Linked DNA regions of Pseudoxanthobacter soli DSM 19599. The protein of the gene in region 2 interacts with the protein of the main gene of each other region in a pairwise test. Links are inferred from orthologs where the notes say so. Each region holds a gene or a part of one and is shown on either strand. Other genes may lie near its edges.

Region 1 (7,068 bases), on a different replicon or contig from region 2:
GAGCGCCAGCAGCACGCGCTGCGAGTGGACCAGCCCGCCGAGCAGATCGAGATTCTTCTGCATCCGGTTCGGGTAGACCAGCAGCTTGTCGACCACGCCCGCGAGCCGCACCAGGGCGAAATCGAGGGTGACGGTCGCGTCCGGCCCGATCATCCGCTCCACCGAGGAATGCGAGATGTCGCGCTCGTGCCAGAGGGCGACATTTTCCATCGCGGGCAGGGCGTAGGACCGAACCATGCGGGCGAGGCCCGTGAGGTTCTCGCTCAGCACCGGGTTGCGCTTGTGCGGCATCGCCGACGAACCCTTCTGGCCCGGCGAGAAATATTCCTCCGCCTCCAGGACCTCGGTGCGCTGCAGGTGGCGGATTTCGACCGCGAGCCGCTCGACCGACGAGGCGACCACGCCGAGCGCGGCGAAATAGGCGGCGTGACGATCGCGCGGGATGACCTGGGTGGACACCGGCTCGGGCACGAGGCCCATGGCCTCGGCGACATGCTCCTCGACCGCCGGATCGATGTTGGCGAAGGTGCCGACGGCGCCGGAAATGGCGCAGGTGGCGACTTCCTTGCGGGCGGCGACGAGACGGTCGCGGCCGCGCGCGAACTCGGCATAGGCCTGGGCGAGCTTGAGGCCGAAGGTGACCGGCTCGGCATGGATGCCGTGGCTGCGGCCGATGCAGGGCGTCATCTTGTGTTCGAACGCGCGCCGCCGGAGCGCGGCGAGCACGAGGTCGATGTCGGCGATGAGCAGGTCGGCGGCGCGAACGAGCTGCACGTTCAGGCAGGTGTCCAGCACATCCGACGAGGTCATGCCCTGATGGATGAAGCGGGCGTCCGGCCCGACGAACTCGGCCAGATGCGTCAGGAAGGCGATGACGTCGTGCTTCACCTCACGCTCGATGGCGTCGATGCGCTCGACATCGAAGGTGGCGGCGCGGCCCTTTTCCCAGATGGTCGCCGCCGCGGACTCAGGGATCACGCCGAGTTCGGCAAGCGCGTCGCAGGCGTGGGCCTCGATCTCGAACCAGATGCGGAACCTGGTTTCCGGCGACCAGATTTCGGTCATCTCCGGTCGGCTGTAGCGCGGGATCATCGTGGCATCCTCGGATTCTCTGGCCCTGCCCGGCGAAGACGCGGAACGGGGCGCGAATGAAACGGGCTCAGGCGCGCAGCGCCGCGATGCGGGCGGCATATTCCGCCGGCCCGCCCTTGAACACGGCGGAACCGGCAACCAGCGCATCGGCGCCGGCGGCGATGACGAGCGGCGCGGTTTCCGGCGTGATGCCGCCATCGACCTGAATGCGGATCGGCCGGTCGCCGACCATCGCCTTCACGCGGCGCACCTTCTCCACCATCGCCGGAATGAACGCCTGCCCGCCGAAACCCGGATTGACCGTCATCACCAGGATGAGGTCGAGCCGGTCGAGCAGGTATTCGATGGCGCTTTCGGGCGTCGACGGCACGATCGAGACGCCCGCCTTCTTTCCGAGATGCCGGATCGCCTGAAGCGAGCGGTCGACATGGGGCCCGGCTTCGGCGTGGATGGTGATGCGGTCGCAGCCGGCTTCGGCGAAGGCTTCCAGATAGGGATCGGCCGGCGCGATCATCAGGTGGGCATCGAACGTCTTGGCGCTGTGCGGCCGCAGTGCCTTGATGACATCCGGACCGAAGGTGATGTTCGGCACGAAATGCCCGTCCATCACGTCGAGATGGATCCAGTCCGCACCGGCCGCATCGATGGCGCGGACTTCCTCGCCGAGCTTCGAGAAATCCGCCGACAGGATCGAAGGCGCGATCACGACGGCGGGGGAGGCGGAGGTCGACGGGGTGGCGGCGCTCATCATCGGCTCCGGGCTTCGGGACGGTCGGGAAATCGGGCGCGAAAGCGGATTGCGGGCCGCGTAGCACGACCGGCGTTGCGAGGCAAACCGCTGTTGCGCGCGGCCTCGCGGAGGCTTAACAGCATGGCCGGGCAGGGCGGCGGCGCAGGCTTCGGCTGGCCGCTTCGATGCCGCCGGCCCCCTTCCCTCCATCTCTCTGGAATCGCTGCATGATTCCGTTCAATCATTCGTCCGGCGACATGCTGGCCGACCGTCGCTTCGAATATGGCGAGGGGCTGATGGCCGACGGCGATGCCGCGGCCGCGGCCGAACTGTTCGAACAGGCACTCGAACGGGCGCCCGAATGGGCCGCCGCGTGGGCGGCGCTCGGCGCCGCGCGGCTGGCGAACGGCGACCGCGCGGGCGCCGCCGGCGCCTATCGAGCAGCCTTGCGGTTCGCCCCCGCCGACCCGTTCGCCGCCTCGCTGAAGCTGGCGCTGATCGAGGGCACAGAGGCGCCGGAGAGCCCGCCGGATGCCTATGTCCGCGAGCTGTTCGACCAATATGCCCCGAAGTTCGAGGCGGCGCTGGTGGGCGATCTCGACTACCGCGCGCCGGCCCTGCTGGCCGCCCTGATCGCCAGCGCCGCCGGCGGCGCCGCGTTCGGACGCGCGCTCGATCTCGGCTGCGGCACCGGCCTGATGGGAGAAGAGATCCGCGCCGATGTGCGCCATCTCGAAGGCGTCGACCTTTCGGCCGCGATGGTCGACGCCGCGGCGGGCAAGCGCGCGGACGGACGGCCGCTCTACGACGCCCTGTCGGTCGGCGACGTGGTGGCCCATCTCGCCGCATCCCGGGACCGCTACGATCTGATCGTGGCCGCGGATGTGTTCTGCTATCTCGGCAATCTCGCGCCGGTGTTCGAGGCAGCGGCGGCGCGCATGGGGCAGGGCGGGCTGTTCGCCTTCTCCGTCGAGCGCGGCGACGACGCCGGCAGCGGCTGGACGCTGCGGGACTCGATGCGCTTCGCCCATGGCCGCCGCTATCTGGAGGACACGGCGCGGGCCGCCGGCTTCACGGTTTCGCACCTCGACGAGGCCGACCTGCGCCGCGATCGCGGCGTTCCGGTCGGCGGCTATCTCATCGTCCTGCGGCGGTGATGCCGGTTGCGGCCGGGCGGCGGCGGGGACTTGAGGCCACCGGGCTTTGCCGCCGGGACTTGCGGCCGGGACTTGCGGCGGATCAGCGAAGCACGATTTATAGAACGTCAAAACAGCCGCCCCATGCCCGCCCGGCACTGCTTCCGGCGTTGTGGGCCGATGTGAACGGAATGGTCGTTCGATGATCTCCTTGCCCTGTCGCCACCGCAGCCGCATCCAGCGGATGGAGCGCCGCCGATGACGGGAAGCCGCGATTCCCTCGACGGCCGTTTCCTGCCGGCCGCCGGCTCGCCGCCGGTGGAATGGGTCGTCGAGGACCGGCCGGTCGGCTATGCCGAGGCGGTGGCCGAGATGGAGGCGCGCGCGGCGGCGATCGCCGCGGGACAGGCGGCCGAGCGGGTCTGGCTCGTCGAGCATCCGCCGCTCTATACCGCCGGCACCAGCGCCGATCCCGCCGACCTGATCGATCCCGACCGCTTTCCGGTGTTCGAGAGCGGCCGCGGCGGCCAGTACACCTATCACGGGCCCGGCCAGCGCGTGGCGTACGTGATGCTCGATCTCGGGCGCCGCAAGCGCGATCTGCGCGCCTTCATCGCCGCGTTGGAAGCCTGGCTGATCGACACGCTCTGGCAGTTCAACGTTCGCGGCGAGCGCCGCGAGGACCGCGTCGGCGTGTGGGTTCGCCGTCCCGACAAGGGCGAGACCGCCGAGGACAAGATCGCCGCCATCGGCATCCGCGTGCGCCGCTGGGTGTCGTTCCACGGCATCTCGCTCAATGTCGAGCCGGAACTCGACCACTTCGGCGGCATCGTTCCGTGCGGCGTCAACGAGCACGGCGTGACGAGCCTCGTCGATCTCGGGCTTCCGGTGACCATGCACGACGTCGACGCGAACCTGCGGGCGGCGTTCGGCACGGTGTTCGGGCCGACGGTGATCGTCGAGCCGGACCGCATCGCACGGCCTGAACAGGAGCAAGCTGAACAGGAGCCGCTCGAACCGGCCGCGATCCCGGCGGCATAGCCCGCCGGCGGCCGTTGCCTATGCGTCGATCCCCTATTCCACTCGTTCCATAATGCTGATTATCCGACTCGCGTCCAACGCCGTGCGGATCGCTTGGATATTCTGCATTCCGACGAGATTTCAATGTCTTGATGGGACTTCCCGCCTCGGCGCGCGGATGCCCGTCGCCGCGCCGCCGATGTCGTTCGGTTACCGGCCTGCCCGCGTCATGGAACCGGCCGCGCTTTCCCGCAGCCCGGCCGTTCCGATGGGCGCGCCGGTGTTCTAATCTCGCCCGTCTCACGCGCGAGTCGGCCGCCGATGCCCCAATCGGTGTTTCCCCGGCCGGCTCGTCGCGATTTCACAGACGTCGCCGCCGGCAAACGCCGCGCTCGCGGAACGCCCAAACGCCCGGGAAAGACTGGCCATGACCTCCGTGCCGCGTTCGTCCTCCGTGTCCGTATCGCCGGCCGAGGAACAGCTGTCTTCCGCCGACGTGAGACCCGGCCGCGACATCGTGGACCTGCTGGCGATCATGGCGCGCCTGCGCGACCCCGAGCGCGGCTGCCCGTGGGACGTGGTGCAGACCTTCGAGACCATCGCGCCCTATACCATCGAGGAAGCCCACGAGGTTGCCGACGCCATCGCTCGCGGCGACATCGATGATCTGTGCGACGAACTCGGCGATCTGCTGCTTCAGGTCGTGTTCCACGCCCGCATCGCCGAGGAAGCCGGACAGTTTGCGTTCCCGGATGTGGTGGAGGCCATCACGACCAAGATGATCCGCCGGCATCCCCATGTGTTCGGCGACGCGGGCGCGCGGACGTCGGCGATGGCCAAGGGACAGTGGGAGGCGATCAAGGCGCAGGAAAAGGCCAGCCGCGCCGCCCGGCGCGCCGAGCGCGGGCTGGAGCCGGAGCACCGCAGCCTGCTCGACGGCATTCCGGCCGCCCTGCCCGGCCTGACTCGTGCCGTCAAGCTTCAGGACAAGGCCGCAACGGTCGGATTCGACTGGGATAATCCCCGTCTCGTGCTCGCCAAGATCCGCGAGGAGATCGATGAACTGGAGGCCGAGATCGATGCCGGCCGCGACAGGGAAACGGCGGCCGAGCTGGGCGACGTGCTGTTCGGCCTCGCCAATCTCGCCCGCCATCTGAAGGCCGATCCCGAGGCCGCGCTCAGGAGCACGAACGAGAAATTCCGGCGTCGCTTCAATTATATCGAGCGCGCTCTTGAGGCACGGGGTGAAACCCCGGCACAGGCGAGCCTCGACGAGATGGAAGCGCTCTGGCAGGAGGCCAAGCGCGAGGAGATCTGACCCGCGCCCCGACAGGCGAAGCGGCCAGCCCCCGCCGGCGCGAGACCTGACTGGATATCATACGCGGCTAGATGAACGCGGCGAAGGCCGGGTGGTGTTCGATGATGCCCCCGGGCGCCATTGCCGGCCAGCCTGATCGCCGGCCGGCATCGTGGCGGGAATCAGTTGTCGCCTCCGTCGTCGGAACCGCCGTCGTCCGCTGAGCCACCATCGTCCGAAGAACTGTCATCGACTGCATCGCTGCCATCGGATGCACTGTCGTCTGAACTGTCGTCGGACGTTGCCGACTCATCGCTTGCATCGCTGTCATCGGATGCACTGTCGTTTGAACTGTCGTCGGACGTTGCCGACTCATCGCTTGCATTGCTGTCCTCGGACGCACTGTCGTCTGAACTGTCCTCGGACGTTGCCGACTCATCGCTCGACGTCTCCTCCGACGTCGATTCCTCACTCGATGTTTCCTCGCTCGAAACGGATTCCTCCACAACCGATTCCTCGCTCGTATAAGCGCTCTCGATCTCGGTGGTCTCTTCCGAGACATATTCGGAGTAGGAGAACGAGCTTTCTTCGGTCGTCGTCGCTTCCCAGGTCGAGACTTCGGAGACCGAATAGGTCTCATTGTAGCTTTCGAGCGTGATGATCGCCGCCAACGCGACGATGGCGCCGGCACGGTCGATATTGACATTGTAGTTCGAATTGCCGGTCTTCAGACCGCGGCGCACCGCGATATCGACATCGATGGGCTTCTTCACCTTGTGCCCGCCGATCTCGACCAGAACATCGCCCGGCTTGATCCCCTGCTTGTCCGCCGCGCCGCCTGGCTTCACGGAAACGACGAGCAGGCCGTGGGCGGACTTGTCGAGCTTGAAAACCTTCGCGACCTTCGCATTGATCGGCATGAGGAGAGCGCCCAGAGCCCGCGAAATCGCCGGCTTCGGCAGACCGTGCGCCGCTGGCGAAGCGGCAAAGGCGGCGTGTGGCCCGGCAACGGGCAGGACGGAATGCGCGATCGACAGCGCAATGGCGCTGGCGGCAATAATCACTTTCTTCTTCATAGGACAGCTCCAGCCCGAAAGTCGGCGCCGAACCTTACGCTTCGCCGCGTACGACACAAGGGACCCGAATGCCCGACGACCTCTCCCGATATTGCCCTGGCCGGTGCCTCCGCGACGAGGCTGATGGTGAGGGCGCCGGCTGCCCGCAGGGCATCGATCAGCGCGGATTCGCGCTGATTGCTGAAGGGATGATCGCGGAACGCCTGCACCACGATGTCGGCGATGGCATCGCGGTCGGCGGCCTCCTCGTCCCGGATGACGAAGCCGGGCGCTTCTGCTGCCGGGAGCCGGCCCGACCTCGCCTCAACTCTGCAGGTAACGGCCCGCGCGGGACCGGAACAGATCGGCCTGACGGGGCGGAATGCGGACGGTGAGCCGCACGCCGTCGTCCGCATCGACCCGGTCGATCACCTCGACGGAGCGGTGCAGCCACGCCAGCAGCTCGCCTTCCGTGACCGGCACGCGCAACTGGCGTGTGGCGCGGCCGCTGGCGAGCTCCGCCTCGACGCGGGCGACGAGCGCGTCCGTGCCCTCGCCCGTGAGCGCGGAGACCGCGACGGCGCCCGCCGGGGCCTCGGCCGCCAGTTTGGCGCGCCGTTCCTCGTCGAGCATGTCCACCTTGTTCCAGACCTCGATGACGCGCCGCGCATCGCGGGCATCGACACCGAGGAGGTCGAGCGTCTTCACCACGTCCGCCGCCTGGGCATCGGTATCGGG
Region 2 (7,238 bases):
AAGCGCAGCGCCATTCGAAGGTGGTGCTGCCATGCCATGTTTCGAGCTTTGCGCTGGGGCCATCCCACACGGCGGTATCGAGCGCCATCCGGCTGCTCGCGCTGACCTTCGCCGCCAAGGTCGGAAAATCGGCCGAGCAGCGCAGCGAGATCGTCGCCAGCATCCACGAGGAACTCGGCGACCTCGAGTGAGGCGGCACTTCTATCGGGCGCCCGTCGCCCGGGACTCTGGAGCGCCGGTTCAGGCCGCGAGGGGCGGGTGGAAGGCGGGATGCTGCGAACGGCCCTCGGCATCGAACAGATGCAGGTTCCCGGGCAGGGCGGAGAGCTTCAGCGACTGACCGCGCTCGATCCTGGCGCTGCCGGGCAGCTTGGCGATCACCGGCTCGCCCTCGCGGCCGATATCGAGATAGACGAGTTGCACCTCGCCGAGTTGCTCGATGAAGTCGACGAGGCCCTCGAACAGCGGTGTTCCACTGTCGCTCAGGAAGAGATCCTCGGGCCGAACGCCGACGCGGACCGGCGTTCCCTTCGTTGCGGATGGCATCGCAATCGGCACGACCGTCTCCGGGCCGCTGGCGTGGGCGACGGTCGTCGTAGCACCGGCCGCCTTCACGGTGGCCGGCAGGATGTTCATCGCCGGCGAGCCGATGAAGCGTGCCACGAACAGGTTCGCCGGCGTCCGGTAGAGTTCCATCGGCGTGCCGACCTGCTCGATGCGGCCATCCTTCAACACCACGATGCGGTCGGCGAGGGTCATCGCCTCCACCTGATCGTGGGTGACATAGATCATCGTGGTCTGCGGCATCGATTGCTTGAGCTTGGCGATCTCGATCCGGGTCGCGACGCGCAGCGCGGCATCGAGGTTCGATAGCGGCTCGTCGAACAGGAAGACCTTGGGATTGCGCACGATGGCCCGACCGATGGCGACGCGCTGGCGCTGCCCACCGGACAGGGCCTTCGGAACCCGGTCGAGATAGGGCGTCAGCTGCAGGATCTCCGCCGCCTGCCGCACACGGCGATCGATCTCGGCCTTGCTCTCCCGGGCGATCTTCATGCCGAACGCCATGTTCTCGTAGACCGTCATGTGCGGGTAGAGCGCGTAGGACTGAAATACCATGGCGATGCCCCTGCGCGAGGGCGGCACATCGTTCATCAGCGCGCCATCGATGCGGAACTCGCCCGACGTGATGTCCTCCAGCCCCGCGATCGCGCGCAACAGCGTGGACTTGCCGCATCCGGAAGGACCGACGAAGACGATCAGTTCGCCCGACGTGATCGTCAGGTCGATGCCGTGAAGAATGTCCAGGCTGCCGTATGACTTGCGGACGTTCCGGAGCATGAGGTCGGCCATCGTGTCGTTCCTGCTTCGAGTGTCGGCGGGGATGGGCGGGCGACGATCGGGCTTAGTGTTCGCCGCTGCCCGGCATCAGGCGCAGCACGGCCCGCGTCAGCGGCCCCGCCTGGAGATTGCGGATCTCGGCTTCGTTCTTGCGGCTGACCGCGCTGCGGACGAGCTTCGCGCCGAGATAGCGGAAGGGCTCCGGCGGCAGGGTCTTGCGCCGCGAAAGTCCGACCAGTCCGCTCTCGCTCCAGCGATCCTTCCGCTCCAGCACGAGGCTGGCGAGGATGCGGCCACCGATCGGCGTCTGCGCGATGCCGGTGCCGTTGAAGCCCATGGCGAAGAAGATGTTCGGATGTCCGGAGAGGTGATCGAACACCGGAATATGCTCGGGCACGCAATCGATAGGCCCGGCCCAGTCGTATTCGACCGGCACGCCGCGCAGCGCCGGATAGACACGGTGCAGTTCCCGCAGGTTGTGGTGGCCGCGGTCGGGACTGCGATTGAACGCCTGCCCGAAATCGCCGCGGAAGGCGATGTTGCCGCCACCCCGGCCAAAGATCACCCGCCCGCCCGGAGTGCGCTGGTAATAGAGCACATGGCTCTGGGAGTCGCAGATCGAGGCGCCGTCGCGCCAGCCGATGCGATCGAGCGTATCCGGCACAGGCGCCGTCGCGATCACCTGACTTCCGACAACATAGAGGTGGCGACGCAGCTCCGGCAGCGCTGAGAGCCAGGCATTGGCCGCGAGGACGACCTTCTCGGCGCGCACTTCGCCGTGCGCTGTGCGCACCGTGCAGGTCCTGCCCGGAACGATGGCAGTCACCGGACTGCGCTCGTGGATGGTCACGCCCCGGGCGATGGCAAGGGCGCGCAGCCCGGCGGCCAGCTTCGCGGGATGCACGGTGCCTGCGTTCGGCTCGATGATGCCGGCATAGGATGCCGAGGAGCCGGTGCGGCGTTCGATCTCCTCCGCCGACAGCACCTTGAAACGGTCGTCGCCGGCGGCCTCGGTCATGGCGAGCGCGCGCGACCATGCACCTTCCTGGGCAATGGAACTCGCCGTCCACAGCCAGCCGTCGAGCCGCAGATCCATGTCGATGGTGCCGGTGCGCTGCAGGTCGGCAAGATCCGCGATCGCGTCGACCGTGTCGGCACAGAGCCGGCGCGCTTCGTCCGTGCCGACGACCCGGCTGATCAGGTCGAGTTCGGCGAACCAGGAATGCACCTGCCCGCCGTTGCGACCGGACGCGCCGGAGCCGCAGAGGTCGGCCTCGATCACCGTCACGCGGGTTTCGGGGGCGAGTTCCCGGATGCGCAGCGCCGTCCACAGCCCTGCGTAGCCGCCGCCGACGATGGCGACATCGGCGACGGTGGCACCCCGCAGCGGCTGTGTCGCAACCTCGGCGCCGATATCCTGGAGCCAGAACGAGCGATCCGCGGGGGCGGCGACGGCGGGTTGGCGCATGTGAAACGTCGACATCACCGGTCTCCGTGCGCGAGGGGGACGACGGCCGCATACTTCCGCGGCAGCCAGTCCGGGATGGGACGCGGCGCCTGCGGGAAGCCGCCTCGATGCATGCACGTTTCGGCGGCTGCGACCGAGGCCATGCGCAGGGCCTCGGCGGCGGGACGCCGCTCGCAGCAGAACGCCGTCACGAACGTCGCGATGAAGCTGTCGCCGGCGCCGCATGTATCGACCACATCGGTTGGCGTGGCGGGGGCGTGGTGGAGCGTACCGCCATCGTCCAGCCAGGCGCCGCGCCTGCCGCAGGTGAGCACAACGCGACCTGCGCCGGCGGCCCGGAACCTCTCGAACACCGGCTCCACGGGTAGGTGGGGATCATCCGGGCCGGAGGCGAACACCAGCGGCACGCCGGCAAGCGGCAGCTTGAAGTGGGCCGTCGAGACATCGACGCTGAAGGCGACGCCGTCGGAGACGAGACGGCGCAGGAGATCGGCATTTGCGTTGGTGCCGAGGTGGACCCAGTCGGCCGTCGCGGCCGCGGAGTAGCGGTCCGGCGTCGGCATGTAGTTCTCGCCGACGCCGAAGGCCTCGAGCAGGAAGGTGCGGTCGCCGTTGTCGTCGCGGATCAGCGTCACCGCGGTGTCGCCGCCGCGGCGTTCCACATCGGCCGGATCGAGCCCGACCTGTGCGAGTTCTGCGAGTACGATATCGCCTTCGCCATCGGTGCCGACGGCGCCGAAATAACGCGCAGCCCAGCCATTCCGCCGCCATTGCGCAGCGACATTGAGCGCGTTGCCGCCGACCGTGAGGATGCCGTGGGTGAGATAGGCGTCGAGACAGTTGTCACCGACCGCGACGAGCCTTGCTGTCCTGACCGCGCTCATGCCGGCACCATGGAGCGGTCGAGATAGGGGGCAATCCCGTCGAGGCAGCGCTTCCACGCGGCGACCGGATCGAGTGCGTAGGACCCGTTGCCGAAGGGCTCGAACGTGATCTTGCCGCGATAGCCCGCCTCGGCAAGGTCCTCGACATAGCGGCCGAGCGGCAGAGACCCGTCGCCCCAGACGAGATGACCTGCCGGATTGCCATCGACGAGCTGCACATGGGCGAGCCGCGACCCGAACAATTCGATATAGGTCGCAACCGTATCGCCGGCGGTTGCCATCCCGACGGAATCGAGCACAACGTCCATGGTGTCCACATCGACCTCGTCGAGCATCCGCCTGAGGCCCGCGGCGTCGGTGAAGACGTTGGTCTCGACCCGCTGAAGCGGTTCCAGCAGGCAGCGCACGCCGTTGGCTCGAGCGTGGCCAGCGATCTCGCGCAGCGCGGAGGCTGAACGGTCCCAGACGACATCCGGCGCTTCGTCCTCGAAGCCGCGGCCGGGCGTCAGGAACAGATAGCGGGCGCCGAGCGTCGCGCAGATATCGGCGGCGCGTCGGAAGCGATCGATGCTGTCGCGCCTGATCTCCGCGTCCCCCGAGGCGATGTTGAGCGGATAGAGCACCTGCTCGGGCGTGAAGCACCAGACCGAAAGGCCGTTGTCTCCAAGCACGCCGCGAACCGCATCCAACCGCGCATCGGTCGCATGGTAAAGGTCGAGGTGGGGTGCGACGCCCCAGAGCTCGATCTCGCTGAAGCCGAAGCCGCTGAGCACGGCCGCGACGCGTTCGAACGGGAAATGCTGGAAGCTGAAGTTCGCCCCGATGAGCTGATGTAAGGCAAGCTGAGGCATAAAGGCTCCTCTCAGGCGATCTTGTCGTAGCGCCGCAGGTTGTCCGGCTTACTTGCCCATGCCTTCGGACAGGCCGCGGATGAAGTAGCGCTGCGCGGCGAAGAACACGACGACGATCGGAAGTGCCGAGACCGTCATTGCCGCGAAGACGACGGCGTAATTCGTCCCGTGCTTCGCCATGATGGAGGTGAGGCCGACTGGAAGCGTCTGAAGATCCGTACCGCTCGTGAAGATCATCGCGAAGAGATATTCATTCCAGGCGAACAGCACGTGCAGGATGACGCACGAGATGATGATGGGGCGGCAGAGCGGCAGCGTCACCCGCCAGAAAATCTGACCCTCGCTGGCGCCGTCCATTGTTGCCGCCTCGTCGAGATCCTTCGGCAGGTCGAGCATGTAGGCGCGGATCAGGAAGGTCGTGAACGGGATGCGGAACGCCGTATAGAGGATGATGAGCGCCCAGTATGTGTTGTAGAGGCCGAGTGCCTGCAGCATCCGCACAAGCGGAATAAGGGCTACGGTGGGGCTCAGCATCAGTCCGCCGAGCACCATCGCGACCACCAGCGGCTTCATCGGCATCCTGGTGCGGGTCAGTCCGTAGGCCGTCCAGGCGCTGACAAGCACGGTGCAGGCGGCCGACGCGACCGTGACCAGAAGGCTGACGGCGACGTAGTTGCGCACGCCCTGGTTCCAGGCCTGAACGTAGTTCTGCCAGACCCAGTGCGAGGGCAGGGCGAACGGATTGCCGAAGATCTGGACGTTGTCCTTGAAGCCGTTCAGCGTCATCCAGATCAGCGGATAGATCACCACGATGCCGAGGCAGATCAGGAAGGCGTGGAGGAACACGCGGGCGATCACCGCCCACACGTTCGCGGACCGGCCGCGGACGGCTGAGCCAGCCGCCGTCATAGCTGAACCCTCCGACGCCGCGTGTACCAGAGCTGCGCCGCCCCCGTGAGCATCGTCGCTATGAAGATCACGGCCGCGATCGCCGCTCCGTAGCCGAAGTTGTTCTCGATGAAGCCCTGCTGATAGAGCCATGTTCCGAGCACCTGACTGCTGTTGTTCGGGCCGCCGGCTGTCATGACCATCACCTCGTTGAAAACCTGGAAGGCGCCGGTGATGGTGACGATCACCATGAGCCCGGTCATTTCGCGGGTGAGCGGGAAGGTGATGCTCCAGAGCTTCCTGAGCGGCCCGGCTCCATCCATGGTGGCGGCGTCATAGAGCTCACGCGGAATCTTCTGGATCGCGATGGCAAACAGGAGCGTCGAATAGCCGAAACCCTGCCACTGGCTCATGGCGATCACGGCGTAGATCGCGGAGCGCTCGCTGCCGAGCCACGGCAGGATCAAGTCCTGAAGGCCGAGGTGGACGAGCACGACGTCCAGCAGGCCAACCTTCGGCTGGTAGATGAAATAGAACAGCAGGCCCGTGACGGTGATCGAGATCGCGGAAGGCACGAAATAGACCGCACGCCAGAATCTCCGCCAGTATTCGCTGCTGAGCCCCTCGATGATCGCGGCCAACAGGAAGGCGCCGAACACCTGGAACACGATGGAGATCACGGCGTAGAGCAGATTGTTCGAGAGGGCCGTCCACGCCACCGGATCGTCGAGCAGGCGGGCGTAGTTGCCGAGCCCGACATAGGTCACCTCGCCGGTGAAGATGTCCTGTTCGGTTGTGCTGACGAGGAAATTGTCGACGATCGGATAGTAAACGAACCAGCCGACCAGGATCATCGCGACGGCGGCCCAGCGAAAGGACAGCCACCGGCGCAGGCGGACGGACCGAACCCTCGGCCCGCCGCCGGAACCCGTGCCGCCTTGCGTGAAGGCGGCACGTCCCATCGCTGCAGCCGTTCCCGTCATTTGCGGGCGGCCTGCTTCACCTGCTTCATGACGTCTTCCGGCGTCATGGTGCCGCCGACCAGCGCCTGGAGACTGGCGAGCCAGGCAGAGGCGACGCGCGGCCCGTTGGCGGTGTCGAGCCAGGGCATCAGGTAGGAAGCCTCGCTGATGTCCTTGAGGCCTGCGACCACGGCCGGGTTCATATCCGCCTCGTCGGCGCCGCCGATGGTGGCGCTGGGCTGTCCGTAGGGCGGGGCGGACAGCACCTTCGCGTTCGGCACCGACGTGACGAACTTCATGAAGTCGATCGCAAGCGGGACGTTGTCCGAGGCCGTGTTGATCATGTAGCCCTCGGGCGCGCCCTCGATGGCCTTGACGTCGCCCTTCGCATCGGCCGGCGGCGGCAGGCGGAAGAAGCCGAAATCGGCCACTTTCAGCGGCGTGTCGGCCCCGGCGCTCTGATCGAACTCGATGATCTCCTGATAATACATCGCCGAGTCGGTATTGCTCAGCGCCTGAAGGGCCGAAGCATAGGAGGTGCCGTTGGTCGCGGCGCCGTCGGTGCAGCGGTCGATGATGTCCTTGAACTGCTTGAGCGCTGCGACGTAGCCCGGATCGGTGTACTCGGCGGTCTTCGGGTCGAAGTCGCGCTCCAGCGTCGCCTGCGGCACGTTATAGGCGAGCAGCTGGCCGGCATAATGCACCGCCGGCCAGGCTTCCTTGTTGCCGAACGAAATCGGCGTCTTGCCCGACTTGCGGATCGCGTCGCAGCTCTTCAGAAGATCGTCCAGAGTCCCGGGGACGGAAAGCCCCAGATCGGAGAAGATTTTCTTGTTGTATCCCA

Evidence for each region.
Region 1: the proteins of BUF17_RS11220 (region 2) and rpe interact in binary tests that used the Escherichia coli proteins (3 or more experiments, as listed by UniProt). The link is inferred for Pseudoxanthobacter soli DSM 19599 from one-to-one orthologs.

The regions. Positions count from the first base shown.
Region 1 is NZ_FRXO01000001.1:474,882-481,949, forward strand. Bases 1-2,780 are described here. They hold rpe (ribulose-phosphate 3-epimerase), read right to left. Parts: upstream 1,841-2,780; coding sequence 1,160-1,840; downstream 1-1,159. Other genes in these bases: purB (adenylosuccinate lyase), read right to left, coding at 1-1,092; BUF17_RS02035 (class I SAM-dependent DNA methyltransferase), read left to right, coding at 2,050-2,780. Also shown: more of BUF17_RS02035, read left to right, coding at 2,781-2,979; lipoyl(octanoyl) transferase LipB, read left to right, coding at 3,217-3,999; mazG (nucleoside triphosphate pyrophosphohydrolase), read left to right, coding at 4,475-5,296; BUF17_RS02050 (PDZ domain-containing protein), read right to left, coding at 5,458-6,351; GTPase HflX, read right to left, coding at 6,655-7,068. UniProt on the Escherichia coli protein: Catalyzes the reversible epimerization of D-ribulose 5-phosphate to D-xylulose 5-phosphate.
Region 2 is NZ_FRXO01000004.1:215,171-222,408, reverse strand. What follows is about bases 1,759-4,708. They hold BUF17_RS11220 (PfkB family carbohydrate kinase), read right to left. Parts: upstream 3,694-4,708; coding sequence 2,824-3,693; downstream 1,759-2,823. Other genes in these bases: BUF17_RS11210 (carbohydrate ABC transporter permease), read right to left, coding at 4,593-4,708; BUF17_RS11215 (sugar phosphate isomerase/epimerase family protein), read right to left, coding at 3,690-4,544; BUF17_RS11225 (NAD(P)/FAD-dependent oxidoreductase), read right to left, coding at 1,759-2,824. Outside these bases: BUF17_RS11235 (MurR/RpiR family transcriptional regulator), read left to right, coding at 1-191; BUF17_RS11230 (ABC transporter ATP-binding protein), read right to left, coding at 241-1,353; more of BUF17_RS11225, read right to left, coding at 1,406-1,758; more of BUF17_RS11210, read right to left, coding at 4,709-5,453; BUF17_RS11205 (carbohydrate ABC transporter permease), read right to left, coding at 5,450-6,394; BUF17_RS11200 (ABC transporter substrate-binding protein), read right to left, coding at 6,412-7,238. UniProt on the Escherichia coli protein: Catalyzes the ATP-dependent phosphorylation of fructoselysine to fructoselysine 6-phosphate. Functions in a fructoselysine degradation pathway that allows E.coli to grow on fructoselysine or psicoselysine.